Regions from separate parts of the Enterobacter sp. FW301-JW81 genome, predicted to be linked through region 3. Evidence: riboswitches for the same ligand, from Rfam matches in the RefSeq annotation. Region 3 holds a riboswitch; each other region holds the start of a gene.

Region 1 (9,750 bases), on a different contig from region 3:
AGATTTGAGAGATAGAGCGGGACGTAGAAGCTCACCGTGTTGCCAAAGCGCTGACGGGTAAGCCTCTGGGCCCTCTGTGCCATCGGTTCGAGGTACGCGCTGGCCGCCGGGGAGAGCAGGGCCATCAGATCCTCGCGGGTCAGATGACGGACATTCAGCGCGCGCTCCACGTCGGCAGCCGTTTTGCTGTTGATGCGCAGGGCAATGTCGTCCCAGTTTATCTCCCGCCAGCGCTCGGTAAATGTCCTCATGAGATTGCCTCCAGGAAACCGGTCAACGGGCTGGTGGCCTGCGCCTGAAAACTGCGCGAGCCGGGGCCGGAAACCCTTGCCAACAAGCCGGCCTCAACGGCCATGCGGAACGCACGCGCCATCATGACCGGATCGTCGGCAACCGCGATAGCCGTGTTCACCAGCACCGCGTCGGCACCCATCTCCAGCGCCTGCGCGGCATGGCTTGGCACGCCAATGCCCGCATCCACAACCACCGGTACGTTGGCCTGTTCGATGATGATCTCCAGCATCGCCCGGGTCTCCAGCCCCTGGTTGGAACCGATGGGGGCCCCCAGCGGCATGACGGCGGCGCAGCCGACCTCTTCCAGCCGTTTACACAGGACCGGGTCGGCGCCGCAGTAAGGCAGGACGGTAAACCCTTGCTGCACCAGCTTTTCAGCGGCCTTCAGCGTTTCGATGGGGTCAGGCAGCAGCCAGCGGGCATCCGGATGTATTTCCAGCTTCAGCCAGCGCGTGCCGAGTGCCTCCCGGGCCAGCTGCGCGGCGAAAATCGCCTCTTCGGCCGTTTTCGCGCCGGAGGTGTTGGGCAGCAGCGTGACGCCCGCTTCCAGTAAAGGAGCCAGAATAGCGTCGCTGTGGTGGCGCAGATCCACGCGCTTGAGCGCCAGCGTCACCAGTTGGCTGCCGCTTTCACGAATGGCATCCACCATCAGCTGCGGCGAGGCGAATTTTCCGGTTCCGGTAAACAAGTGCGAGTCAAAAACTTTATCGGCAATACGTAACATCTCAGCCCCCTGCGATAACCTGAAACAGCAGGATCTGGTCGCCTTCGTTGACCTGCTGATGTTCCCACTGCTCGCGCGGCAGGATCTGTTGATTGAGCGCCAGTGCCGTTCCCGGCTTGAGCTGGCGCAGCTTGTCGAGCAGTACGGCAACGGTGAGCCCGTCGTCGCATCTCATCGGCTCGTCGTTAAACAGAATGCGCATCGCAGCCTCCACATACCGGGCAACGGCTGGCGCGGCGTAACGCCAGATGGCGCCAGCCGCTGGAGCGAGCATCAAACAGCCGCAGCGTATTGCGTTCCGTCTCCATGCCGCTGAGCAGCTTGATGGCCTCCAGCGCCTGCATCGTGCCCATCACGCCGACCACCGGACCAAGAATGCCCGCCGTGCGGCAGTTGCGCGTCGGCTCGGCATCATCCGGCCACAGGCAGCGATAGCAGCCCTGCGCCCACGGCGGGGTCAGGACCATCATCTGCCCGCCGAACCCCACCGCGCTGGCGGTAATCAGCGGGGTATTAGTTGCCACGCAGGCGGCGTTAATCGCCTGGCGCGTCGCCATGTTGTCGGTGCAGTCCAGCACCACGTCGGCAAGCGCGACTTCACGATGCAGGCTCTCGCCGCTGAGACGTTCCTGTCGCGCAATCAGCTTGATGTCCGGATTAAGCTGGTGTAGCCGCTGCCGGGTGATGTGCGCTTTGGGCTGGTTGATATCGCCGGTGGTAAAGAGGATTTGTCGCTGCAGGTTGCTGAGATGAACGTCGTCATCATCGGCCAGCACCAGCGTGCCGATACCGGCACCTGCCAGATACAGCGCCGCAGGTGCGCCTAATCCGCCCAGACCGACAATCAGCACCCGGCTGGCGAGCAGTTTTTGCTGCCCGTCGATGGCGATATCCTCCAGCAGGATCTGGCGGCTGTAGCGCATGAAATCACGATCGTTCATCGCCAGCTCCTGCCAGCTGTAACAGCTGTTGGGTGGCAGACTGCCAGTCTGCGGCCTGGGTGATGGCGCTGACGACGGCGATGCTGCCGACGCCCGTCTCCAGCACGGCCGGAGCCCGTTCCAGGCTGATGCCACCGATGGCAACGGTGGGATAATCGGCAAGGCGTTTGACGTGACTCGCCAGCTGCGTCAGTCCCTGCGGTGCGGAGGGCATCTGCTTGGTCTGCGTCGGGAAAACGTGGCCCAGCGCGATGTAAGAGGGATGGGCAGCCAGCGCCACGTCGATCTCCATGTCGTCGTGTGTGGACACGCCCAGGCGCAGGCCGGCGGCGCGGATGGCATTCAGATCGGTTGTTTCCAGGTCCTCCTGACCCAAATGCACGCCGTAGGCCTGGTGCTTAACGGCCAGTCGCCAGTAGTCGTTGATAAACAGACGGGCGTTATACCGACGCCCCAGCGTAATGGCGGCGATGACATCAGTTTCCACCTCGTCGTCGCGTTTATCCTTGATGCGCAGCTGGATTGTGCGAACGCCAGCCTCCAGCAGGCGTTCGATCCACGCTACGCTGTCCACCACCGGATAGAGTCCTAAACGGTAGGGAACGGGCGGGAAATCGGGCTGGTACATTACGCCTCCTCTTTTTTGAGGTAGATTTCGCCGCCTTTGGCGCGGAAGGTTTCAGACATGTCCGCCATCCCCACTTCAATGGTTTGCGCGGCGGCGTAGTCGCGCACCTCCTGGCTGATTTTCATCGAGCAGAATTTTGGCCCGCACATGGAGCAGAAGTGTGCGACTTTGCCCGATTCCTGCGGCAGGGTCTCATCGTGATAGGCGCGGGCGGTGAACGGGTCCAGCGCCAGGTTGAACTGGTCTTCCCAGCGGAATTCAAAACGCGCCTTCGACATGGCGTTATCGCGGATTTGCGCGCCCGGATGGCCTTTCGCCAGATCGGCGGCATGGGCGGCAATTTTGTAGGTAATCAGCCCCTGCTTTACATCCTCTTTGTTTGGCAGGCCGAGGTGCTCTTTCGGCGTCACGTAGCAGAGCATGGCACAGCCGAACCAGCCGATCATCGCCGCACCAATCCCGGACGTGAAGTGGTCATAGCCTGGCGCAATATCGGTGGTCAGCGGCCCCAGGGTATAGAACGGCGCTTCGTGGCAGTGCTCCAGCTCTTCCGTCATGTTGCGGCGGATCATCTGCATCGGCACGTGTCCCGGGCCTTCAATCATCACCTGCACGTCATACTCCCAGGCGATTTTGGTCAGCTCACCCAGCGTGTGCAGCTCGGCAAACTGCGCCTCATCGTTGGCATCGCGAATGGAGCCCGGACGCAGACCATCGCCCAGCGACAGAGAGACATCGTACGCGGCACAGATTTCGCAAATCTCGCGGAAATGTTCGTAGAGGAAGTTTTCCTGGTGATGGGAGAGGCACCACTTCGCCATGATGGAGCCGCCGCGCGAGACAATACCGGTCAGACGCTTCGCCGTCATCGGCACGTAGCGCAGCAGCACGCCCGCGTGAATGGTGAAGTAGTCTACGCCCTGTTCAGCCTGCTCCAGCAGCGTGTCGCGGAAGGCTTCCCAGGTGAGGTCTTCGGCAATACCGTTGACCTTTTCCAGCGCCTGATAAATCGGGACGGTGCCAATCGGTACCGGGCTGTTACGCAGGATCCACTCGCGGGTTTCGTGAATATAGCGGCCAGTGGAGAGGTCCATCACCGTGTCCGCGCCCCAGCGCGTTGACCAGACCAGCTTTTCCACCTCTTCTTCGATGGAGGAGGTCACGGCCGAGTTGCCGATGTTAGCGTTGACCTTCACCAGGAAGTTGCGGCCGATAATCATCGGCTCGGATTCCGGGTGGTTGATGTTGGCGGGGATAATCGCGCGGCCGGCGGCCACTTCTTCACGCACATACTCCGGCGTGATGTTCTCCGGCAGGCGAGCGCCATAGCCCTCGCCCGGATGCTGGTGGCGCAGTATTTCACTGCGGATGCGCTCACGGCCCATATTTTCGCGGATGGCGATGAACTCCATCTCCGGCGTGACGATCCCCTGACGCGCATAGTGCAGCTGGGTCACGCGTTTGCCCGCTCTGGCGCGTTTCGGCGTCAGCAGCCCGGCGAAGCGCAGCTCGTCCAGACCATCGTCGGCCAGGCGTTCTTTGGTATACGCAGAGCTACGTACGCTCAGTTCTTCACAGTCGTTACGCGCGTCAATCCACGGCTGGCGCAGCTTCGCCAGACCCTGCTGAACGTTGATAGTCACAGAGGGATCGCCGTACGGGCCGGAGGTGTCATACACCGGTACGGCTTCGTTGTCTTCAAACTGCGGGTTATCTTTGCTGCCGCCGATAAGCGTCGGGCTAAGCTGGATTTCACGCATCGGGACGCGGATATCGGCCTGCGAGCCGGAAATGTAGATGCGTTTAGAGCTCGGGAAAGCGGTGCCTTCCAGGGTATCAATGAAGCGTTGGGCCTGTGCGCGCTGTTCGCGGCGGGTCAGTTTTGCAGTAGACATAGCTCATTCCAAAAGTGAAGGACATGGCTTGTCAGACGACGGATGAAGCAAGAGAGGATCGCCCGGGGGCGATACAACAGCAGTGTGACTCTTGTTCCCTTCGCAGGTATTAGCCTGATCAGGTTCCGCGGATCCCGAATTAACGGTCTCAGCCCGTGCTTTCACACTGGGCACTCCGACAAGAAAAATCCCCCTCGTGAGAGGGGCGAATGGTTGTAAATTACTCGTTAACGATTAATAACTCAAGCAGGGCGCGCGATGTTATCTTCGTGGCTGACATCCAGGCCGTTATCCAGAGCGAGGGCGATCAACTTATCTTCCAGCGTGAATCGCTCTTCCAGCGCTTCGCCAAGGTCGGAAAGCGCCCGCTGGAACTCAAGATAGTTGTCGTGATCGATGGCGTTCTCAAGCGTGGAATCGTAGTAGTCCATAATCTGCTGGGTGTTGGCTTCCAGCAGCGGATAGAGTTTGCTGGCCGCTAAATACGGCGTTGTCCCTTCCATTTCGCGGATAATGCGTTCATAAATATTGAAATGGCCGTCGGACAGATAGTCGACCAGGCCCTGACAAAAATCATCCAGCGATTTTTCATTCAGTCGCATAAACGATTCTTTGCCAGGCTTAATACCGACCAGATTGTAATAAGCCACGAGTAGATGCTTGCGCACGTGTAGCCAGCGATCCACCAGTTTGTTACTTCCTCTAACGCGCTCAGTCAGGCTTTCCAGCTGGTTTAACATGGTCGACTCCGCAAGGTTTAGGATTGAATCTGCTTATCCAAAATGTAACCACAATGCTAACAACATGTCAGTGAAGCGAAGGTAGTGCAATAGATATGGATCGTATTATTGAAAAATCAGATCTGGGTTGGTGGATCGTCAGTCACGAACAAAAATTATGGCTTCCTGGCGGAGAGATCCCTTATGGCGCAGCAGAGGTGTTCGATCTAGTGGGGCAGCCTGCGCTGAAGATCGGCGAATGGCAGGGGGAAGCTGTGTGGTTGATCCAACAGCCTCGCCGTCAGGATATGGGATCGGTTCGTCAGGTACTGGATCTGGACGTGGGTCTGTTCCAGCTGGCGGGGCGCGGCGTGCAGCTGGCGGAGTTTTACCGCTCGCATAAATACTGCGGCTACTGCGGTCATACCATGCACCGGAGCAAAACCGAGTGGGCGATGCTCTGCAGCCACTGCCGCGAGCGCTACTATCCTCAGATTGCACCGTGCATTATCGTCGCTATCCGCCGGGAGGATTCCATCCTGCTGGCGCAGCACACCCGTCATCGCAACGGCATTCACACCGTGCTGGCCGGCTTCGTCGAGGTGGGCGAAACGCTGGAACAGGCGGTGGCGCGAGAAGTGATGGAGGAGAGCGGGATTAAGGTCAAAAACCTGCGCTACGTCACCTCTCAGCCGTGGCCGTTCCCGCAGTCGCTGATGACGGCCTTTATGGCCGACTACGACAGCGGGGAGATTGTTATCGACCAGAAAGAACTGCTGGATGCGAACTGGTATCGCTATGACGATTTGCCGCTGTTACCCCCACCGGGCACCGTAGCGCGTCGGCTGATAGAAGATACCGTGGCGATGTGTCGGGCCGAGTATGAGTAGTGTTACACTGAGGCCATGACGCTTAAGGAACTGCAAAAATGACCGAACTGAAGAACGATCGTTATCTGCGTGCGCTGCTGCGCCAGCCCGTTGATGTCACCCCGGTGTGGATGATGCGCCAGGCGGGACGCTATTTGCCAGAGTACAAAGCCACGCGCGCACAGGCGGGTGATTTTATGTCGCTGTGCAAAAACGCCGAGCTGGCCTGCGAAGTCACGCTCCAGCCGCTGCGCCGCTTCCCGCTGGATGCCGCCATTCTCTTTTCGGACATTCTGACCATTCCGGATGCCATGGGCCTCGGTCTCTATTTCGAAACCGGTGAAGGCCCGCGCTTCACCTCCCCAATCAAAAGCAAAGCAGATGTAGATAAGTTGCCGATTCCCGATCCGGAAGGTGAACTGGGCTACGTGATGAACGCCGTGCGCACCATTCGCCGCGAGCTGAAAGGCGAAGTGCCGCTGATTGGTTTCTCCGGCAGCCCGTGGACGCTGGCGACCTATATGGTGGAAGGCGGCAGCAGCAAAGCCTTCACCATGGTTAAAAAGATGATGTACGCCGAGCCCCTGGCCCTGCATGCGCTTCTCGACAAGCTGGCGAAGAGCGTCACGCTCTACCTCAACGCGCAGATTAAAGCGGGTGCACAGTCGGTCATGATTTTCGATACCTGGGGTGGCGTGCTGACCGGGCGCGATTATCAGCAGTTCTCCCTGTACTACATGCATAAAATTGTCGACGGCCTGCTACGCGAGAACGAAGGTCGCCGCGTGCCGGTAACGCTGTTTACCAAAGGTGGCGGTCAGTGGCTGGAAGCCATGGCGGCAACCGGCTGCGACGCGCTGGGTCTCGACTGGACCACCGATATCGCTGATGCCCGCCGCCGCGTGGGTGACAAAGTGGCGCTGCAGGGAAACATGGATCCCTCCATGCTCTATGCTCAGCCTGCCCGCATTGAAGAGGAAGTGTCGACTATACTGTCTGGTTTCGGCCAGGGTGAAGGCCACGTCTTTAACCTCGGCCACGGCATTCATCAGGATGTGCCGCCAGAACACGCTGGCGTCTTTGTGGAGGCGGTGCATCGGCTTTCTGCCCAGTATCACAAGTAAGGAGTGGTTATGGATCTCGCGTCGCTACGCGCTCAGCAAATCGAACTGGCTTCATCGGTGATCCGCGAGGATCGTCTGGATAAGGATCCTCCGCAGTACATTGGCGGAGCAGACGTCGGATTCGAGCAGGGGGGCGAAGTAACGCGAGCGGCGATGGTGGTCCTGAAATACCCTTCGCTTGAGCTTGTGGAATACAAGGTGGCGCGTATCGCCACCACCATGCCCTATATCCCCGGCTTTCTCTCCTTCCGCGAATACCCCGCGCTGCTGGCAGCGTGGGAGCAGCTCTCGCAAAAACCTGACCTGCTGTTTGTCGATGGACACGGTATCTCACACCCGCGCCGTTTAGGCGTTGCCAGCCACTTTGGGCTGCTGGTGGATGTGCCGACCATTGGCGTCGCCAAGAAACGCCTGTGTGGCGCGTTTGAACCCCTTTCCGCGGAGCCGGGCGCGCTGGCGCCGCTCATCCATAAAGGCGAGCAGCTGGCGTGGGTCTGGCGCAGCAAAGTCCGCTGTAACCCGCTGTTTATCGCTACCGGGCATCGGGTAAGCATGGACAGCGCCCTGGCGTGGGTGCAGCGTTGTATGAGGGGCTACCGCTTGCCGGAGCCGACGCGCTGGGCAGACGCCGTGGCTTCATCGCGTCCGGCTTTTGTTCGTTGGCAGGAAATTCAGCGATGATTCAGGTAAACTGCGCCTAATTTTCGATTCGAGAGATCATCATGCTACAAAACCCGATTCACCTGCGCCTTGAAAAGCTGGAAAGCTGGCAGCACGTCACCTTTATGGCTTGCCTGTGCGAGCGCATGTATCCCAACTATGCCGCGTTCTGCAAGGAAACGGGCTTTGGCGATGGGCATCTTTATCGCCGAATTCTGGACCTGATCTGGGAAACGCTGACGGTGAAAGACGCGAAGGTGAATTTCGACTCTCAGCTGGAAAAGCTGGAAGAGGCGATTCCGGCTGCGGATGATTTTGACCTCTATGGCGTCTACCCGGCGATTGATGCCTGCGTAGCGTTAAGCGAGCTGCTTCACTCCCGTCTGAGCGGCGAAACGCTGGAGCATGCTATCGAAGTCAGTAAGGCATCTATCACTACCGTGGCGATGCTGGAAATGACCCAGGAAGGACGCGAAATGACCGACGAAGAGCTTCGTGCAAACCCGGCCGTTGAGCAAGAATGGGATATTCAGTGGGAAATTTTCCGCCTGCTGGCAGAGTGTGAAGAACGCGATATTGAGCTGATAAAAGGGCTGCGCGCGGACTTACGTGAGGCCGGCGAGAGCAATATTGGTATAATTTTTAACCAATGAGACAATAAATCTTGAGATAACGCCCGTTTTGTCGCTCCTCGACTCTTCCCTTTCGACCCTTGTCTGGTCTACATTTGGGGGGCGAAAAAAAGTGGCTATCGGTGCGTGTATGCAGGAGAGTGCTTTTTTGGCATTTTCGTCGCACTCGATGCTTAGCAAGCGATAAACACATTGAAAGGATAACTTATGAACAAGACTCAACTGATTGATGTAATTGCGGACAAGGCTGATCTGTCTAAAGTGCAGGCTAAAGCTGCTCTGGAATCTACCCTGGCTGCTATTACTGAGTCTCTGAAAGAAGGTGATGCTGTACAACTGGTTGGTTTCGGTACCTTCAAAGTGAACCACCGCGCTGAGCGCACTGGCCGCAACCCGCAGACCGGTAAAGAAATCAAAATCGCCGCAGCTAACGTGCCGGCATTTGTTTCTGGTAAAGCACTGAAAGACGCTGTTAAGTAAGACGCGTGGCAGTGAACAGTTTTAGCGAAGGGGCGGCAACGCCCCTTTTGTCTTTCTGGCGTGGAACGCTCGCGCTGGCAGGCATGCTGTTGCTGTCAGCCTGTAGCCACGATACCTCTCTGCCGCCGTTTACCGCCAGCGGTTACGCGGACAACCAGGGCGCGGTCAGGATCTGGCGCAAAGATTCCGGTGATGAAGTTCATCTGCTTTCAGCCTTCAGCCCGTGGCATAACGGGAATACGTCGACCGCGGAATATCGCTGGCAGGGCGATGACCTGACGCTGATTGAACTGAACGTCTACAGCAAGACCCCCGAACACGTGAAAGTGCGTTTTGACGACCACGGCGAGCTGAGCTTTATGCAGCGTGAAGTCAGCGGTCAAAAACAGCAACTTTCCAGCGATCAAATCGCCCTCTACCGCTATCGTGCTGAACAAATCCGCCAGACCAGCGATGCGCTTCGTCTGGGGCGCGTTGTGCTGCGCCAGGGGCGCTGGCATGCCGATGGGACGGTGACAACCTGTGAAGGGCAGACGGTTAAGCCTGAACTCGAATCCTGGGCGACCGAACATATTCAACGTCGTCAGCGTCATTCATCAATGGAAGTGAGTGTGGCGTGGCTTGAGGCGCCGGAAGGCTCTCAGCTGCTGCTGGTGGCGAACGAAGACTTCTGTAACTGGCAGCCGACAGAGAAGAGTTTCTGACGTAAATCCCCTCTCCCTGTGGGAGAGGGTTAGGGTGAGGGTGTGAAATTACTCGCCCTGCTCACGCGCAATCGCGCGAT
Region 2 (9,750 bases), on a different contig from region 3:
TGGAAAACAACGGTGTGACCAACGGGGCGGCGATGCGTGCCTCCCCGCTGGGCTGCCTGCTCCCGGCGACGCGGCTGGAACACTTTGTGGCGCAGGTGGCGCTGGCCTCCAGCCCGACCCATAAATCGGACCTCGCGATTGCCGGCGCGGTGGTGATTGCCTGGGCGGTGTCACGCGCTATCGACGGGGAAAGCTGGCAGAACATCGTCGATGCCCTGCCGGGTATCGCCCGCTACGCGCAGGAAGCGAAAACCACCACCTTCAGCGCGTCGCTGGCGGCACGGATTGAGCTGGCGCTGAAGACCGTGCGGGAAGCCAACGGCATCGACTCCGCCAGCGAGCAGATTTATCAGCTTATTGGCGCGGGAACCAGTACCGTTGAGTCCGTTCCGGCGGCCATCGCGATGGTCGAACTGGCGGGAACCGATCCGAACCGCTGCGCGGTGTTATGCGCCAATCTCGGCGGCGACACCGACACCATTGGCGCAATGGCGACGGCCATCTGCGGGGCGCTCCACGGCGTGCAGGCCATTGATCCGGCCCTCAAAGCCGAGCTCGACGCGGTTAACAAGCTCGATTTCGGCCATTACTGCGAGAAACTCCTGCACTACCGGGAGCAAAAGGAGGGCGTATGAATTCATTTGCCCAACGTCTCGATGCCCTGAACGCCGCGCGCCCGGTGACGGTGCTGGGCGCGGCGGTGATTGACGTCATCGCCGACGCCTACGCCCTGCCCTGGCGCGGGTGTGATATCGAGTTAAAACAGCAGGGGGTGAATATTGGCGGCTGCGCGCTGAACATTGCCATCGCCCTGAAGCGGCTCGGGATCGCCGCGCAAAACGCCCTGCCCGTCGGCCACGGCGTGTGGGCGGATATTATCCGTAACGCGATGGCAAAGCAGGATCTGCACAGCGCGGTGGAGGCCGAAACCGGCGACAACGGCTGGTGCCTGGCGCTGGTGGAGCCAGACGGCGAGCGCACCTTTATGTCGTTTAGCGGCGTGGAGAACCAGTGGCAGCAGCGCTGGCTTGATGCGCTTCACGTTCCGCAAAACAGCCTGGTCTATTTGTCCGGCTACCAGCTGGCCTCGCCGTGCGGCGAGCTGCTGACGGGCTGGCTGGAAGGGTTGCGGGACGTGACGGCGTTTATCGATTTCGGCCCTCGCATCGCGGATATCCCCGACGCGCTGATGGCGCGGATCATGGCCTGCAGGCCGATCGTGTCGCTCAACCGCCAGGAGGCGCAACTTGCCGCTGAACGGCTCGGCGTGGAGGTCGAAACGCTAGGAACACAGTGGCAGCAGCGCTTCGGCGCCGCGCTGATTGTGCGGCATGATAAAGACGGTGCCGCCTGGTATGACGGCGACGCCTCGGGCGTTATTCCGGCATTCCCGGCTACGGTCGTGGACACCATTGGCGCAGGCGATAGCCATGCGGGCGGCACGCTTGCCGGGCTGGCGGCAGGATGGTCGCTGGCGGAAGCGGTGCAGCTCGGCAACGCGGTCGCCGCCTGGGTGGTCAGCCACCGCGGCGGCGATTGCGCCCCCACTCGCGAGGCATTACTCCTCGCACACAAAGACGTATAGATCGCTGCGGCAGTAGCTGATGCTGTACTCAATCGGCCGGTGTTGCTGATCGAGCGCGACCTGCTTGATCACCAGCACCGGTATTTTTTCATCCATCCTGATGTGCGCCTGAAACTCGCTATCCGGCATGCGGGCGCTGACGCGCGAGCGGGTGCGCTGCGGGAAGATATTCTGGCTGCGGAAGTAATCGTAGAGCGAGATACCGATCGCATCCGGATCGGGAATTAACCCGACCGGCACCCAGGACTCCTCAATAGAGACCGCGTCCTCGTCAACGTAGCGAATACGCTTGAGCAGGAACACCTCGCTCTCCGGGGGAATTGAAAGGTGATTCGCCACCTCTTCCGGACACTTCACCACCCGCTTGTTGACCCACAGCGTATTCGGCTTCTGGCCGCGCAGCACCACCTGCTGGGAAAAACCGCGCGCCTCTTTGAGCGAGTATTCAAAGATGTTGTTAATTTGCGTTCCATAGCCGCGGGCGCGGGTCACCACGCCCTCTTCCTCAAGCGCCTGCATCGCTTTACGCACGGTGATGCGCGACACGCCGGTTAACTGACTCAGATCGCGCTCGCCGGGCAAAATATTCCCGTGCGCCAGCACCCCGCTGCGCACCGCGTTTTTTACCGTTTCGGCAAACTTCAGGTACAGCGGCGTGTTGTCGGGCGCGGCGATCCGTTCATTCAGTTGAGCGATTAACCGGGTATGCGCTTGTTCCATCTCTGTTTTTCTCAGGCGTGGTGTGTCCTGCCAGTATAAGGCCTACCACCATGCATGAAAATGGTGAACCGGCCCAATACCGTGACCGACCTCCAGACTATCCGCTTTTGCCAGCGCCGCCGAGAGCCAGGCTTTCGCTTCCTGCACCGTATCGGCCCAGCTTTCATGCCGTGGGCGCAGCGCCGCCAGCGCGGCAGAGAGCGTGCACCCGGTGCCGTGGGTATTTTTGGTCTGCACGCGAGGCGCGGTGAAGCGCAGCTCGCCATCGGGGGTGAAGAGCCAGTCCGGGCTTTCCGCGTCATCCAGATGCCCGCCCTTCATCAGCACCGCCCCGCAGCCCATTGCCAGCAGCGCATTCCCCTGCTCTTTCATCTCGCGTTCAGTTTGCGCGTGCGGCGCACCTAACAGCGCGGCGGCTTCGGGCAGATTTGGCGTAATAAGCGCCACCTGCGGCAGCAGCTTTTTGCGTAGCGTCTCAACGGCGGAAGCGGAGAGCAGCGGGTCACCGCTTTTTGCTAGCATGACGGTATCCAGCACCACGTTTTGCACCTGATAGCGTTGAAGCCGTTCCGCCACCGCTTCAACAATATCCGTCTCGGCCAGCATGCCGATTTTGGTGGTATCGATGCGCACGTCGCTGAACACCGAATCCAGCTGCGCGGCGACAAAATCAGGCTCGATACGGTAGACCGACTGCACGCCTCGCGTGTTTTGCGCCACCAGCGCGGTAATGACCGAGCAGCCGTACGCGCCGAGCGCGGAGAACGTTTTCAGGTCGGCCTGAATGCCGGCGCCGCCGCTGGGATCGGTGCCGGCGATGGTCAGTGCGTTAATTCGCTTCATGCCTGCTCCTCCAGCGTGTAGAGCGCATCCAGGAACGCGCTGGCAAAACTGCCCGGGCCACCAGACTGCGCAACGGCGACCGTTCCGGCCCGCTTCATCCATCCGCAGGCGGCGGTAACGTTATCCAGCCGATCGCCCGGCAGCGAGCAGCTCGCCGCCACAACGGCAGAGAGCGCGCACCCGGTACCCACCACGCGCGTCATCAGCGGGTCACCGCCCGTGACCGTGCGGGTTCGCTGTCCGTCCGTGATGTAATCCACCTCACCGGTGACAACCACAATGGCATTAATCTGGCGGGCCAGCGCCTCGGCAGCAGGCACCGCGCTGGCGGCGGTGTCGGTGGTATCAACGCCGCGCCCGCCCGCGCTCATGCCGGCAAGGGCCAGAATTTCGGAGGCATTGCCGCGAATGGCCGCCGGCTTCAGGGCGAGAATTTGATGGCAAAAACGGGTGCGGAACGCCAGGGCGCCCACGGCAACCGGGTCCAGCGTCCAGGGTTTTCCTGCCGCCACCGCGCCCTCAATCGCCCGGCGCATCGACTGGGCGCGCGGCGACGTCAGCGTGCCAACGTTAATCAGCAGCGCATCGGCAATCCCGGCAAACTGTTCGGCCTCTTCGGCCTCAATCACCATCGCGGGGGATGCGCCAAGCGCCAGCAAAACGTTGGCCGTAAAGGTCTGCACGACATCGTTGGTCATACAATGGGTAAGCGGAGAACGGGTTCGGAAGTGGTGTAAAACGTGTAAATCGAGCAGGTCAGGCTGCATGGTTTCGCTCCTGCCTTGCGTGAAGAAGCGATGACCGGGAAGGCATCTGACTTCCCTACGCTGGCATTATCCAGATCAGGTAATACGGGTATTTCTCAGCCTTCACGTGGAAGGGCACCCCGAGTCAAAATACTTTTAAAACAATCGTTTACACATTATCTATATGTGAACGTTTAGTGTAACCGGGGCCGCTGGTAGGGTGCAAGATTTTTCGATTTATCACAGCAGTGATCACATTGAGGATATCTTAATCACGTAAAGACTCACAGGAAGTTGCTCACCCACTTGTACGCTGCTTAGCGTGCACAGAGCGGATGATTCACTTATAAGATTTCACCGTTAGCCTATATACCTTTCCCGGTTCCTCTTTATCATCTTAAGTTAATGTTTACATTTATATTTACGATATTTAATTATCATTGCCTGTAACATCTTTATTACTCAGCCATAGCAATTCAAGCGAGATACATTTTTACTAAATTTTCAATATAAATATTTTTTACAAGCAACAACCGAAAGACTGCCAGGCTCAATATGACCTTCACTCAAAACATAAGAAGAATTCGATAAAAAAGAATTTAGAAAAATCCATAAATTTACATTAACTGTTTTAGAGATTTAGCATCATTTCCCGCTAAAACACTTAAGAATACTTTATATAATGGTGTTTTATGTTTTTTTTCACACCTCATTCTCATAAAAAGCTATACACCTGTATTTATTGAGAAAATATCATTTCCTTCCCAACTAGCCAAATGAGCCACCGGTGCCACCCTTGATTTAGATCAACAATTAAAACTACACATTCATAGATAGTTACTACACGTTACGAAATAAGTTATTAAACCAAAATATCGAGATTATCGAGATATAACAATAAGTTATACCCTTGCGCCAGGATAGCGCATTTACTTTAATTTTTTTGCTTACATTGATGATGAGAGTTTATAAATGAAGTCTTTAAATAAATCAGTTATTGCTGTTTTTGTAATGGGTAATGTGTTTGCTAGTATGGCTAATGCTGCTGATGTAAACGTAAACCTTAACGATAACGTTAACAACCCGGGTACTTTCATTCAGATTCAGGGGACTGACAACACCGCATATAACCTTGATAACATCAAGGCTAGCAACGTTCAGCAAGACGGGCAAATCTACAACCTGCAAGGCGATATTGCTAAAGCAAATATTGCCATTAATAACGCACAAGATACAGCTAACACGGCTGTGAATAAAGCTGATGCAGCTCAAGCTGGGGTTGATGCCAATACACAATTTATTACGACTCTGAATCAGAAAATTGACGACAACAAAGCAGGTCAAAGTATCACCGACAGTAAGCAAGATATATTAATCAATGAAACCGGAAATAAAGCAAACACGGCTTTACAAGGTGTTGTTAAGAATGGCACTGATATTATCGACTTGCAAAATCAAAGCAAGTTGCAAGGTTCTGTATTAGCTAATCATGACCAACGTATTACCTCTTTAGAAAATGCGCCCAAGCCTACTAACGGCGTGGATGGTAAAGATGGCGCTAAGGGTGACACCGGTGCAACGGGTGCTACAGGTAAAGATGGTCTTGATGGTAAGAACGGTAGAGACGGGATTAACGGTAAAGATGGTAACAATGGTAAAGACGGTGTAACCACCACCATTAACAAAGTGGACATGGTGACACAAATTAAAGTAGCAGCTAATGCTGCTGCCATCGCATCCACTTCGACCCAGACTGCTAGCGTTGCTCAAGATCTGCAAGACGCTAAAAAAGTGTTTAGCCAGCAACAAGCTAACACTAACGCACAATTCAAATCATTACGTGATGAAGTGGACGGTAACAAGAAAGAAGCCCGCTCTGGTGCTGCAAGCGCAATTGCGATTGCCTCTATGCCACAAGTTGAAGCAGGCCAAAAAGTTATGTTCTCTGCTGGCGCTGGTAGTTTTAAAGACGAGCAAGCCGTAAGTGTTGGCGCCTCTTTTCATGCTGGAGCGGCTACGGTGAAAGCGGGTGTATCATCAAGCACTAATAACGATTTCGCGCTTGGGGCTGGCGTAGGTTTCGGATTCTAAGTAAAGCTCTTAATTCCAGTCACTTTACTGGGGGCTCTGATTAAGCGTTTTAATACGGAAAATCCCGCATTAAAATAAATAGCCAGTTAACCGACGTTAAGCAAAAAACTCGGCCATGATTGTTTAGTTAACTAACTATATATGATAGTACCAATGATAGCGAACATGACAAAGTACATTTTTATTTCTGTTATTCTGTATATTATTCTTTTAATTGTTGGTGCATGGATGGGGATTATGTATCAATCTTACTTCCATTGTGGAATTTAAAAGACATGAAAAAGTTTTTAGTTTACCTGCTCTCTTTAGTTGTAATAGCTATAGCAGATTTCATTAAATTTGAGGTATTAGGTCAATGAAAAAATTAATGATGTTAGCAATGATAGTCAGTGCCTTTTCTCTTCTTACCGGATGTTCTACTCCTGCTCAAATGGCACAACAAAGAATGAATGAGTGTGAAAGCAAGGGTATTAGTAAAGATACATGCTACCTGGTAGAGCAAAACCGCCAACAATCTTATAATGAAGCTGCTCAAAATGCAGCATGGGTTAATGCACGTGACGCTACTGCTGGGACTGGTATTTGGGCTAAGAAAGATGCTCTACAACATGCACAATCAGCACATAAACACCTTGCTAAAGGCTGCACCCAGGTTATGGATGCAAACGGACAATGTGATGTTAAGCCAGCGAAGACAAGCAATAGCTTTAAGCAGTTTTCCAGTGAAGCAGATCATGTCATGAATATGCCTATCTCTGATGCTGCTGAATATCTTCTTTCTAAAAGCTGGAAGCCTAATAACGGGGTATGGAGGAAATCAGACTACACATTAACGCTTGTAGTTGAAAATGAGAAAGTATTGAATGCACAACTTTCAAAATAATTTCCAGGGCCTCACATTAATTAAGCCTTTCGTATATTGCAAAAGCTGTCCTTAACCGATGGACGTTTTCAATTACATAACTTAAGAGCAAAAGTAAGTCATCACTAAAAAAAGGCGACTCCGGTCGCCTTTTGTGATTTCTGGCATGGCTGAAACGCCGCATGCTCCTATCCAGATGTAACCCGTGTCAGCCTAATTGCCAGGCCCCGGCATCGATAAGCGAAGCCGCCCCGGTCCAGGCAAACAGCGCCAGCTCGCGGCAATCTTCATCAGGATAAATACGGCTGCTAAGGCAGGCTTCTCCGTCATTCACAAACACCTCTACGGATGAGCTGTCAAAGAACAGGCGCAGGTTTAGCGTGCCGTTCATATCGAGCGCGACGCTACGGGTCCCGCACAGGCCATACTGCGGGTAGTGGCGCTCCAGCACCAGGCGCTGCATCTGCGCATCAACATAGACGCGTAGCCCGGCTCCAAGTCGGATACCGTATTGTTCCGCAGTGCTGTTTGCGCAATCCCACTGCAGAATAACCTCCATCGCGTCGCAGCGTTCCAGCAGAGTCATCTGCTGATTGTTAAGCGTGCTAACCGGCCAGGGGAACCACGCGTCCCGAAGACCTTCGACCTCTCTGGCCGGCAGCATTTGCAGACAGTTATCCGCGCCAAGCGTCAGTTCGCGCGGTAAAGAGAGCATGCCTGCCCAGCCGTCCTCCTGTTCCGGCAGCGGGGATTCCCACATGTCCAGCCAGCCGATAACGATGCGGCGGCCATCAGGCGTGAGGAAACTTTGTGGCGCGTAGAAATCATGCCCGCGATCCATCTCCTCAAACTCACCTTCACGCACAAAAGGCTGCCCGGGCTGCCACTCGCCCACCAGATAGCCGCTCTGGTAAAGATTGCGATTTTTAAATCCTTCGGCAACCATCCCCTGAGGTGAAAACATCAGCACGCGTTTACCGTTGAGGGTGAAAAAGTCCGGGCATTCCCACATATAGCCCATCTCTTTTTCAGCCACCGCGAGCACGCCCATATCCTGCCAGGCGTGCAGATCGGCAGAACGATAAACGCGCACCTGGCCCGTCTCGCCGTCCCGCGCGCCGACAACCATGTACCAGCTCTCCCCTTCACGCCACACCTTCGGGTCGCGGAAGTGATGCAGGCCAGGGGGCGTGTCAGCAATCATTCCCTGCCGGGCAAAATGAATGCCGTCGCGGCTGGTCGCCAGGCACTGCACCTGGTAGAGATTCGCCTCATCATCCGGATCGCCGTGGAATTTATGTCCGGTGTATATCAGCGCCAGCGTATCGCCATCCACCACCGCCGATCCGGAAAAACAGCCGTCCTTGTCTTCTGGTCCTTCCGGCGCCAGCGCAACCGGAAGGTGTTCCCAATGAACTAAATCCTTGCTGCGCGCATGGCCCCAGTGCATGGGCCCCCACTGGGTGGAGTACGGATGATGCTGGTAAAAAGCGTGATACCAGCCGTCAAACCAGACCAGGCCATTTGGGTCGTTCATCCAGCCAGCGCGCGCAGCGAGGTGGTAACGCGGATACCAGCGCAGGTTAAGCCCTTCGCGTCTGGACTGAAGTTCCTGCTCTGCTTTTGTAATGGAATACGTCATTTCTCTACTCTTTCAATCAGATGGTGGAAGGTTGCGTCATGAGCGGGTCAGAAGAGGACTTACCCGAGCGCAACAGGAAGATGGAGATAAACGTGGTGCTGAACACTAATAGCCCCATAATGAGATAGGACTGGGCAAAGCCGTATTTCTCATAGCTGTAACCGGCCAGCGGCGACAGGACCGAGGCAATTACCGAGCTTGTACAGGCAAAGCCCACCAGATAGAGGGTGGAAGAAAGCCGTTTATCAAAATGTAAGCTGTTGTATTTAAAGATTGAGACCAGCAATACGGGCAGTTCAACCGCGTGCAGTAGCTTGGTAATGGAGATCAGTACCGGCCCTTCAACCAGCCCCGATGCCACCATGCGCATCGCCATCACCATGCCCGCGAAAATCAGGCCATTCTTCGCGCCAAGGCGATTCACCAGCCATGGCGCGCAGAACATACCCGCTGCCTCAAGGAAAACCTGGAAGGAGTTGAGATAGCCGTACATGGCGTTCCCTTCCTGTAAGGTCGGGAACTGGGAGGAGAAATAGACCGGGAACTGCTGGTCGTAAACGCCATAAATACAGGTGCCGATAACGAAAAACACCAGCGCCCAGAACCGCGGCAGCGTCAGCAGGCGCAAGGCATCTTCCAGCGTGACCTTACCGCCGGACACCGCTTCCTGCATGGCGTGCGGGGCGGAAGAGACCCTGAGACGCGCCAGCAAAACAAAAAACACCAGCCCTGCGCAGCTCGCGACGGCGAAGTTAAGCTTCGGATTAATGTTAAACAGGAGCCCCGCGAAAAAGGTTGCCACCGCCCAGCCGAGCGAGCCCCACATCCTCGCCTTGCCGAACTCAAACTGGCTCTGGCGGGCCACGCGCTCGGTATAGGACTCCAGTACCCCTATCCCGCCGTTAAACGTCAGGCCGATGTAAATCCCGCCGAAAATACTGCCGAGTAAAACGTTAATCTGCAGCAGATAGCCAAACAGCAAAAAGGCCGGACCAGAAAGAATGAGCAGGCTGGTCAGAAACCAGAGCAGATTCTTGCGCAGACCGAGTTTGTCCTGAATGAATCCATAGCAGATTTGAGCGAAAAGCGCGGAGACAGAAAGCACGGCATAGATAATGCCGGTATCGCCCGCCTTTAGGCCCACCTCCTGATGAAGCCAGATGGACAGCAAAGAGCCGGAAGAAGACCAGGTGACAAAAAAGAAAAACAGTAATGCGCTCAATAAGGGATAGCTGTGAGAGTGATGCGTTTTCATCATGAC
Region 3 (9,750 bases):
CGACGCTTTCCGAAACGCTTAACGTAATAACCCGCCAGGATCATCGCCGGGATCTCCAGCCCGGCCGCGGTACCCATTAAGATCCCGGCGAGCTTGTCCGGTAAGCCCAGTGAGCTGCTGATCCACAGCGGCATGTCGATGATGTACATGGTGTTGCAGGTCCACATCAGCGTGGAGGCAATAAACAGCATGCGGACGTTTTTGTCCTGCCAGCCGCTCACCTGAGTAATCGGTTTATCCGTCGTTTGCTCGACCCGGGCCACGGACGGCAGCGCAAAAGCAATCAGCGCCAGGCTGATGACAAAAATCCCTGCCGCAATGGAAAACATGGCGGTAAAGCCATAGTTCAGCGCCAACATGAAGGCCAGCGGCGGGCCGATGACCCACGCCAGCGAGAGCTGGGCACGCATCACCGAGCTAAACATCACCACTTCCCGCGCCGAGTTATCCGCATATTCACGCGCCAGGGCGAAAAGCTGCGGCATGGCGGTATTCGCCAGCGACGCCAGCAGCACGCCGCAGGTAATGAGCGTCAGGTAATCACGATTGAACGCAAAGAGCAGCGCGTTGCCTACGGCCATGGCGCAGCAAAAGAGGATCAGCTTGCGGCGATCGCCCTGGCTGTCCGATCGTTTCGCCAGCGCGAGGCTAACGAGGATCCCGGCAATGGCGTTGACGGTATAAAACAGCCCCACCCAAAACGGCTGCGCGCCCACCTCGCGGCTGAGGAACAGGCTCAGCGTCGGCGCCTGTAGCGCCCCCGCCACGCCCATCATAAAGGCCACCAGCATAAAAGCGGCATAGACGCCGTTCAGGCGTCGCCCCATCGTCATCAACCAGAGCATGCGCAAGTCCTTGTGAAAGCGAATCGAAACAGGGTGAAAGAATAAACGAAAAAAGCCAGCAAAAACATTTTGCTGGCGGGTGATTAGCACCAATACTCAGTCACACATGATCGAGGCGAGTTAGCGAGAAGAGGTCGGTTTCGTAACGTCCCACTGCATCAGGTCTTCCAGAATTTTCAGCCGTTGCTCTGCACACTGGCGGGCCAGCCAGGACGTTCCTTTTGTCGCTGAAAAATAGTGCTGATAAAACTGACGTGCGGTAGACCTCTTCATAATTTACCTCCTCACTTCATCGGTAAGGATTATTGGCTTAATATAGGGATTAATAAATTGCTGATTTTTTGTCAGGAGTTCCCCTTTTATGCCTTCCGGTCGACTGCAACAACAATTCATCCGCCTCTGGCAGTGCTGTGAGGGGCAATCGCAGGAGACCACGCTGAACGAGCTGGCCGACCTGCTTAGCTGTTCCCGACGCCATATGCGCACGCTGCTCAACACCATGCAGCAGCAGGGCTGGTTAAGCTGGGAAGCGGAAGCGGGACGCGGCAAACGCTCGCGCCTGACCTTCCTGTATACCGGGCTGGCGCTGCAGCAGCAGCGCGCCGAAGATCTGCTGGAGCAGGACCGAATTGACCAGCTGGTACAGCTGGTGGGTGACAAAGCCGCCGTGCGCCAGATGCTGGTTTCGCACCTCGGACGCAGTTTCCGCCAGGGCCGCCACATCCTGCGGGTCCTCTACTATCGGCCGATGAAAAATCTGTTGCCCGGCACGGCCTTACGCCGCTCAGAAACCCATATGGCCCGGCAAATCTTCAGCGGGCTGACGCGGATAAATGAGGAAAATGGGGAACTGGAAGCGGATATAGCGCACCACTGGCAGCAGCTTTCCCCGCTTCACTGGCGATTCTTTTTACGCCCCGGCATCCACTTTCACCATGGACGCGAGCTGGAAATGCGCGACGTCATCGCCTCTCTGGAACGCGTCCGCAAGCTGCCGCTCTACTCGCATATTTCGCGCGTGCACTCCCCAACGGCATGGACGCTGGATATTGAGCTGTCCCAGCAGGACAAGTGGCTTCCCTGGCTGCTGGGCTATGTGCCGTCAATGATTTTGCCCGGCGAGTGGGAGTCGATGAACAATTTTGCCAGCCTGCCGGTTGGCACCGGCCCCTACTCCGTCTCCCGTAATAACAACAGCCAGCTGAAAATCCGCGCGTTCGACGACTATTTTGGCTATCGGGCGCTGATCGACGAAGTGAACGTGTGGGTATTGCCGGATCTGAATGAAGAGCTGAGTGCAGGCCTGACGCTGGAAGGCCCTACCACGGGAGAAAAAGCCGTGGAGAGTCGCCTGGAGGAGGGATGCTACTATCTTCTGTTTGATGGCCGCACCCATCACGGGGCAAACCATGAGGTACGTAAGTGGATCAGCCACGTTTTATCCCCCTCCAATCTCATCTACCATGCGGAAGAGCAGTACCAGACCTACTGGTTCCCGGCGTACGGCCTGCTTCCGCGCTGGCACCACGCCCGCCCGGCGCACTGCGATAAACCCGCAGGGCTGGAGTCCATCACCCTGACCTACTACCGCGAACACGTGGAGCATCGTTTTATCGCCAGGATCATGACCAGACTGCTGGCAGCGCAGGGGGTCAGGCTGGAGATCCGGGAAGTAGACTATGACGAATGGCATCAGGGGGAACTGACCAGCGATATCTGGCTGAACAGCGCCAACTTCACCCTGCCGCTAGATTTTTCATTATTCTCACACCTGTATGAGGTCCCGCTGATCCAGCACTGCATCCACCGCGACTGGCAGCAGGATGCAGCCCTGTGGCGTGCGGGCGAAATGAATCTTGCCGTATGGTGCCAGCAGCTGCTGTCTGAACAGGCGATCGTCCCCTTGATACACCACTGGCTGATGATCCAGGGACAGCGCAGTATGCGCGGTTTGCGGATGAACACCCTGGGCTGGTTTGATTTCAAATCGGCCTGGTTTGCGCCGCCGGAACCATAACGCTTTCGTAATATTCACCAAATCATTACAATAGCGCCGTTCTCAACGGGGTGCTGCATCACAGATGTGCGCTGAGATAATACCCGTCGAACCTGATCCGGATAACGCCGGCGAAGGGATTTGAGGCTGTCGCTCAAAATCCTTTGCCACTCAACTTTGAGGTGCAAAGTGTTAAAAAAAGCTCTTCCCCTGCTGGCGCTGTTTGCGCTGCCTGCTTTTGCTAAGCCCGTTCTGACGGTCTACACCTACGACTCTTTTTCTGCCGACTGGGGCCCTGGCCCGGTCGTCAAAAAAGCCTTTGAAGCTGACTGTAACTGCGAACTGAAGTTCGTGGCGCTGGAAGATGGCGTCTCGCTGCTCAACCGTCTGCGCATGGAAGGTAAAAACAGTAAAGCCGATGTGGTGCTCGGCCTGGACAACAACCTGCTGGACGCCGCCTCGCAAACCAAACTGTTTGCCAAAAGCGGCGTAGCGGCAGAGGCCGTTAACGTGCCTGGCGGCTGGAAAAACGACACCTTTGTGCCGTTCGACTACGGCTACTTTGCTTTTGTTTACGACAAAAACAAGCTGAAAAACCCGCCGAAAAGCCTGAAAGAGCTGGTAGAAAGCGACCAGAAATGGCGCGTCATTTATGAAGATCCACGCACCAGTACGCCGGGCCTGGGCCTGCTGCTGTGGATGCAGAAGGTCTACGGGGATAAAGCGCCCGAAGCGTGGCAGAAGCTGGCCGCCAAAACCGTGACGGTGACCAAAGGGTGGAGTGAAGCCTATGGCCTGTTCCTGAAAGGCGAAAGCGACCTGGTATTGAGCTACACCACCTCTCCGGCCTATCACATTATCGCCGAGAAGAAAGACAACTACGCGGCTGCTGATTTTGCTGAAGGGCATTATCTGCAGGTGGAAGTGGCCGCGCGCACCGTCGCCAGCAAACAGCCGGAACTCGCAGAAAAGTTCCTGAAATTTATGGTTTCGCCCGCGTTCCAGAACGCCATCCCGGCAGGTAACTGGATGTATCCCGTCACGAACGTTGCGCTGCCAGCAGGTTTCGAGCAGCTAACCAAACCAAAAACCTCGCTGGAATTTACGCCGCAGCAGGTCGCCGCGCAGCGTGCAGCATGGGTAAGTGAATGGCAACGCGCCGTCAGCCGCTGATTCCCGGCTGGTTACTGCCCGGGCTGCTCGCCGCCATAGTGATGGTGGCGGTCAGCCTGGGGGCCTTTCTTGCGTTGTGGTTTAACGCGCCAGAGAGTGACCTGCCCGCACTCTGGCACGACAGCTATCTCTGGCACGTCATTCGTTTCTCCTTCTGGCAGGCGTTTCTTTCTGCCCTGCTGTCGGTGATCCCGGCTATTTTTCTTGCACGCGCGCTCTATCGCAGGCGTTTCCCCGGCAGGCAGGCGCTGCTGCGCCTGTGCGCCATGACGCTGATCCTGCCCGTGCTGGTGGCGGTATTTGGCATTCTGAGCGTTTACGGTCGCCAGGGCTGGCTGGCTTCCCTGTGGAGCCTGCTTGGTCTTGAATGGACATTCTCCCCCTACGGGCTAAAGGGCATTCTGCTGGCGCACGTGTTTTTCAATATGCCGATGGCGACGCGCCTCTTTTTGCAGGCGCTGGAGAACATTCCCGGCGAACAGCGTCAGATTGCCGCCCAGCTTGGGATGCGCGGCGCGTCATTCTTCCGCTTTGTCGAATGGCCGTGGCTGCGTCGCCAGCTCCCCCCCGTTGCGGCCTTAATATTCATGCTCTGCTTTGCCAGCTTCGCCACCGTACTTTCACTCGGCGGCGGACCGCAGGCGACGACCATTGAGCTGGCGATTTACCAGGCGCTGAGTTACGACTACGATCCCGGCCGCGCCGCGCTGCTGGCGATGGTGCAGATGGGGTGCTGTCTTGCGCTGGTGCTGCTGAGCCAGCGCCTGAGTAAAGCCATTCCCCCTGGCAGCAATCAAATAACCGGCTGGCGCGATCCGCAGGACAGCCTGCACAGCCGCGTCATCGATTTTATACTGATCGCACTGGCGCTCCTGCTGCTGCTGCCGCCACTGATGGCCGTTATCGTTGACGGTCTTAATCTCAATCTCCTGTCCGTCCTGCAACAGCCTATCCTCTGGCAGGCTACCGGGACCTCGCTTCGTATTGCACTGGCCGCAGGGCTGCTGTGCGTCACGCTGACCATGATGCTGCTGTGGAGCAGCCGCGAACTCCATGCCCGACAGACGCAAAAAGCCGGACACGCGCTGGAGCTGACAGGCATGCTGATTCTCGCCATGCCGGGGATCGTGCTGGCGACGGGCTTCTTCCTGCTGTTCAACAGCACCATAGGCCTGCCGGAAAGCGCCGACGGCATTGTGATTTTCACCAACGCCCTGATGGCCATTCCTTACGCGCTCAAGGTGCTGGAAAACCCGATGCGCGACGTCAACGGCCGCTACGGTTTGCTCTGTCAGTCGCTGGGGATGAAGGGCTGGCAACGGCTGAAGGTGGTCGAACTGCGCGCGCTAAAACGTCCGCTGGCGCAGGCGCTGGCGTTTGCCTGCGTGCTCTCAATGGGTGATTTTGGGGTCGTGGCGCTCTTCGGAAATGACAATTTCCGCACGCTGCCCTACTGGCTGTATCAGCAAATCGGCTCCTACCGCAGCCAGGACGGCGCGGTGACCGCGCTGTTACTGCTGCTGCTGTGCTTTGCTTTATTTACCGTTATCGAAAAACTTCCGGGGCGCGATGTTAAAACTGACTGATGTAATCTGGCTCTACCAGCATCTGCCGATGCGCTTCACGCTCTCCGTGCGCCAGGGAGAGATGATTGCCGTGCTTGGCCCAAGCGGTGCGGGAAAAAGCACGCTGCTCAATTTGGTGGCGGGATTTCTGCAGCCGGCAAGCGGATCGATAGTCATTGAAAACCGGGACCATACCCATACGCCGCCCGCAAAACGCCCGGTCTCCATGCTGTTTCAGGAAAACAACCTGTTTACCCACCTGACGGTGCGGCAGAACATCGCGCTGGGGATGGATCCGGGGCTCAAGCTTAACGATGCCCAGCGTCAGAAGCTGGCGATCATTGCCGCGCAGATGGGAATAGACGGGCTTATTGACAGGCTGCCGGGCGAGCTTTCCGGCGGCCAGCGTCAGCGCGTGGCTCTGGCGCGTTGCCTGGTACGCGAGCAGCCGATCCTGCTGCTGGACGAACCGTTCTCTGCGCTCGACCCCGCTCTGCGCCAGGAGATGCTGGGGCTGGTGCAGGACGTCTGTCAGCGCCAGCAGCTAACGATGCTGATGGTTTCGCACAGTATTGAGGATGCCGCGCGGATTGCACCGAGATCGGTGGTAATTGCCGAAGGGCGAATTGCGTGGGATGGAAAAACAGAAGAGCTTCTGAGTGGTAAAGCGGGGGCATCTTCGCTGTTGGGCATTCCTGCGGCCTGATGCCCTCACCCTGCCCCTCTCCCACAGGGAGAGGGAAAAGTCCTTAACGGCTGACCACTTTTAATAAAATCTCGCCATATACCGGCATCAGCGGGTGGCGAATCAGCGCCACCAGCGCCACCACGGCCACACCCAGCGTCAGCGGGGCCAGCCAGAGCAGGCGAGTACGCGGGAGGTAGCGCGTCAGGCGATCGATATTCGCTTTTCCGCTGCGCCACAGCCGCCAGCACAGCCATGCCGCCAGCCACAGCAGCAGCGCCGTGCCCAGCAGCAGCCACTTAAACTCACCGCTCTGCATACCGTCAGGAATATCGATGGCTGCCCCCGCGAGGATCCCCGGCAGGAAGTAGAACGGCGGCCAGAAAACGCAGCCGATAATATTCGGTACCACAAACTTGGCGACCGGCAGATCCAGCATCCCGGCGACCATAGGAACCAGCGGACGCGTAGGCCCGACAAAGCGGCCGACGAGAATGGTAAACATGCTGTGCTGGTGCAGCGCATGCTCGGTCTTATCCAGCAACGCTTTGTTCTTTTTCATGAACGACCAGCGGTGCAGCGGCTTCTTAAAGCGCCAGCCCAGCCAGAACGAGATCCAGTCGCCCAGCAGGCAGCCGATAATCCCGGCCAGCCACGCCTGCCAGAAATTAACCTCACCGCTGCCAATCAGCGCGCCAAGCCCTGCCATCATCACGGTGCCGGGCAGGATTAACCCCACAAGAGCCAGCGATTCCAGAAACGCCACCAGCGCCACGGCGATGAGCGAATACATAACGGACTGGGTAATAAAGTGTTCCAGCAATGCCTGCATAACTATTCCGGTCAGAAAACGAATCAGCGATTCTGCTTAGCGCCCCGCACCGCGTCAAGGCAACAATTGTCTGAATAGTTTACAAGATGCTCCTGAAGTTCACCTGAATGTTTACCGTTCATTCACATCCCGCGCGGAATTCGCTCGGGCTGGCGCCGGTGCATTTTTTAAATACGCGCGAAAAATAAAGCTGATCTTCAAAGCCCACGTTGCGCCCCACCGTGGCAATCGGCATCCGGGTGGTGCTGAGCAGAAGCTTCGCCTGGCTGATGCGCTGATCCTCACGCCAGCTCAGCACGCTGACGCCAAGCTGCTGGCGAAACAGATGCGACAGCCGCGACGGCGACAGGCAGACGTGCTGGGCGACGCTGGCGATATCAAACTGGCTATCGGCCAGATGGTCGCTGATGTACTGGCAGGCATCGCGCACGCGGTTATCCAGCGGCGGATTCAGCGACGCGTTAATCGCTTCCATCCGTCGCAGAAGCAGTTGTTCAAGCAGGTTAATTGCCAGCAGTTCGGCATAACGACCTCCTGCCTGCCCCGCCTCAATAATCTGGGCAAAAAGCTCGCGAAACTGCGCCAGATGAACCTCATCCGGGCGATAAAAACCGGTGTGTGCGAAAATAGCCGGCCACGAAAGCCACTCCTGCCAGTAGGCGCGCGGACGGAAGTAGACCCACTGGTGATACCACTCTTTGGCGTCAGGGTGACGGCCGTAATGGTGGATCTCACCCGGCGGGAACAGCAGGATATCGCCAGGGCGGCAGATAAACTGCTGGTCACCGTTCTTGATGATCCCTTCCCCTCGCACGGTCAGGTTGAGGATATATCCTTTCATCCCGAGCGGTCGGTCGACGTAAAAATCGAGATATCCCTCAGCCTCGATAGGGGTCAGTCCCGCCACAAGGTGCGCGTTAAACGAGTATCCCGGCAGCAGGGGATCGTTTTGCGTTTCGGCCATAGATTCAGTTCTCCCAAGGGTCCTGAAGGAAACCAATTGTCCATATCATTAAAAGCAGGTCAAAAATGGTCTGCGAAAAGATCCAAAAAGCTTCACGCCTCTTTTACGTCCGCCATGTTTCAGCCTTTCCCCCTGATTTCTCCGCCACAGCAGGCAGATAAGCAGTAACAAAAGTGTCTATAAGTGCGGCAGAAATGTCCACATTGAATATTTGCACGGCGTCACACTTTCCGTTGTAACAGCAATTTAATCCATAAGATTAGCGGATCCTGCCTGACGATTTTCGTCCCCAGTCTCTAATGTTCTTCCATACCTGTTTTTTCGATGGAGCAACACCATGGCAATTGCGATTGGCCTCGATTTTGGCAGCGATTCGGTTCGCGCGCTGGCAGTGGACTGTACGTCCGGCCAGGAGATAGCAACCAGCGTTGAGTGGTACCCGCGCTGGCAAGAGGGGCGCTACTGCGATGCGCCAAACAACCAGTTCCGTCACCACCCGCGTGACTACATTGAGTCGATGGAAGCGGCAATCAAAACCGTCCTCGCTGAACTGACGGACGCCCAGCGGGCGGAGATTGTCGGGATTGGCGTCGACAGCACCGGCTCAACGCCTGCCCCGGTGGATGCTGAAGGCCGCGTGCTGGCGCTGCGCCCTGAGTTTGCCGACAACCCGAACGCCATGTTCGTTTTGTGGAAAGACCATACCGCCGTGGAAGAAGCGGAAGCTATCACCCGCTTATGCCATCAACCGGGCAAAACCGACTACTCGCGCTACATCGGCGGAATTTACTCCAGCGAATGGTTCTGGGCCAAGATCCTGCACGTTACCCGCGCGGACGCATCGGTTGCTCAGGCGGCCGTCTCCTGGATTGAACTGTGTGACTGGGTTCCCGCGCTGCTCTCCGGCACCACGCGTCCGCAGGATATCCGCCGCGGCCGCTGCAGCGCCGGGCATAAATCACTCTGGCACGAAAGCTGGGGAGGTCTGCCACCGGCTGCGTTCTTCGACGAGCTCGACCCGATCATCAACAAAAACCTGAAATACCCCCTATTTACCGACACCTTCACCGCCGATATTCCCGTCGGCACGCTCTGCGAAGAGTGGGCGAAGCGCCTCGGCCTGCCGCAGAACGTGGCGATCTCCGGCGGCGCGTTTGACTGCCATATGGGTGCCGTAGGCGCGGGTGCACAGCCTAATACGCTGGTGAAAGTTATCGGCACGTCTACTTGCGACATTCTGACGGCGGATAAAACCACCGTCGGCGACCGCGCGGTGAAGGGCATCTGCGGCCAGGTTGACGGCAGCGTGGTGCCAGATTTTATCGGCCTCGAAGCCGGACAGTCCGCGTTTGGCGATATCTACGCCTGGTTTGGGCGCGTGCTGGGCTGGCCGCTGGATCGGCTGGCGGCCGCGCATCCTGAACTGAAAACCCAGATTGCAGAGAGCAAAAAACAGCTTCTGCCCCAGCTCACGGAGGCCTGGGCAAAAAATCCGTCCCTCGATCACCTGCCGGTGGTGCTGGACTGGTTCAACGGTCGCCGCACGCCGTTTGCGAACCAGCGCCTGAAAGGGGTCATTACCGATCTTAACCTCGCGACCGACGCACCCGCGCTGTTCGGCGGCCTGATTGCCGCCACCGCCTTCGGTGCCCGCGCGATTATGGAGTGCTTCACCGAGCAGGGCATCGAC

What was found. Region 3 has a riboswitch for thiamine pyrophosphate ahead of thiB (thiamine ABC transporter substrate binding subunit). Riboswitches for the same ligand answer to the same signal wherever they lie in the genome.
Region 1: it holds a riboswitch for thiamine pyrophosphate, as region 3 does, so the genes downstream of both, thiC (phosphomethylpyrimidine synthase ThiC) here and thiB (thiamine ABC transporter substrate binding subunit) in region 3, are expected to answer to the same signal.
Region 2: it holds a riboswitch for thiamine pyrophosphate, as region 3 does, so the genes downstream of both, thiM (hydroxyethylthiazole kinase) here and thiB (thiamine ABC transporter substrate binding subunit) in region 3, are expected to answer to the same signal.

The regions. Positions count from the first base shown of each region.
Region 1 covers NZ_JBYTBA010000006.1:3,313-13,062, reverse strand. Annotated here, with positions in the region: gene thiH (2-iminoacetate synthase ThiH) at 1-251, opposite strand, end outside; gene thiG (thiazole synthase) at 248-1,018, opposite strand; gene thiS (sulfur carrier protein ThiS) at 1,020-1,220, opposite strand; gene AC3WOK_RS17980 (HesA/MoeB/ThiF family protein) at 1,204-1,959, opposite strand; gene thiE (thiamine phosphate synthase) at 1,946-2,587, opposite strand; gene thiC (phosphomethylpyrimidine synthase ThiC) at 2,587-4,482, opposite strand; TPP riboswitch at 4,561-4,670, opposite strand; gene AC3WOK_RS17965 (Rsd/AlgQ family anti-sigma factor) at 4,725-5,222, opposite strand; gene nudC (NAD(+) diphosphatase) at 5,318-6,091, shown strand; gene hemE (uroporphyrinogen decarboxylase) at 6,130-7,194, shown strand; gene nfi (deoxyribonuclease V) at 7,204-7,875, shown strand; gene AC3WOK_RS17945 (YjaG family protein) at 7,917-8,507, shown strand; gene hupA (nucleoid-associated protein HU-alpha) at 8,694-8,966, shown strand; gene AC3WOK_RS17935 (DUF1481 domain-containing protein) at 8,978-9,670, shown strand; gene purD (phosphoribosylamine--glycine ligase) at 9,719-9,750, opposite strand, start outside.
Region 2 covers NZ_JBYTBA010000002.1:438,048-447,797, reverse strand. Annotated here, with positions in the region: gene AC3WOK_RS09020 (ADP-ribosylglycohydrolase family protein) at 1-635, shown strand, start outside; gene AC3WOK_RS09015 (PfkB family carbohydrate kinase) at 632-1,585, shown strand; gene AC3WOK_RS09010 (GntR family transcriptional regulator) at 1,559-2,305, opposite strand; gene thiD (bifunctional hydroxymethylpyrimidine kinase/phosphomethylpyrimidine kinase) at 2,348-3,148, opposite strand; gene thiM (hydroxyethylthiazole kinase) at 3,145-3,915, opposite strand; TPP riboswitch at 3,951-4,047, opposite strand; gene AC3WOK_RS08995 (YadA C-terminal domain-containing protein) at 4,867-5,985, shown strand; gene AC3WOK_RS08990 (hypothetical protein) at 6,341-6,868, shown strand; gene AC3WOK_RS08985 (glycoside hydrolase family 32 protein) at 7,056-8,489, opposite strand; gene AC3WOK_RS08980 (MFS transporter) at 8,506-9,747, opposite strand.
Region 3 covers NZ_JBYTBA010000004.1:145,588-155,337, forward strand. Annotated here, with positions in the region: gene AC3WOK_RS14120 (sugar efflux transporter) at 1-845, opposite strand, end outside; gene sgrT (glucose uptake inhibitor SgrT) at 966-1,118, opposite strand; gene sgrR (HTH-type transcriptional regulator SgrR) at 1,207-2,862, shown strand; TPP riboswitch at 2,899-2,999, shown strand; gene thiB (thiamine ABC transporter substrate binding subunit) at 3,031-4,014, shown strand; gene thiP (thiamine/thiamine pyrophosphate ABC transporter permease ThiP) at 3,990-5,600, shown strand; gene thiQ (thiamine ABC transporter ATP-binding protein ThiQ) at 5,584-6,285, shown strand; gene AC3WOK_RS14150 (DedA family protein) at 6,329-7,096, opposite strand; gene araC (arabinose operon transcriptional regulator AraC) at 7,215-8,060, opposite strand; gene araB (ribulokinase) at 8,398-9,750, shown strand, end outside.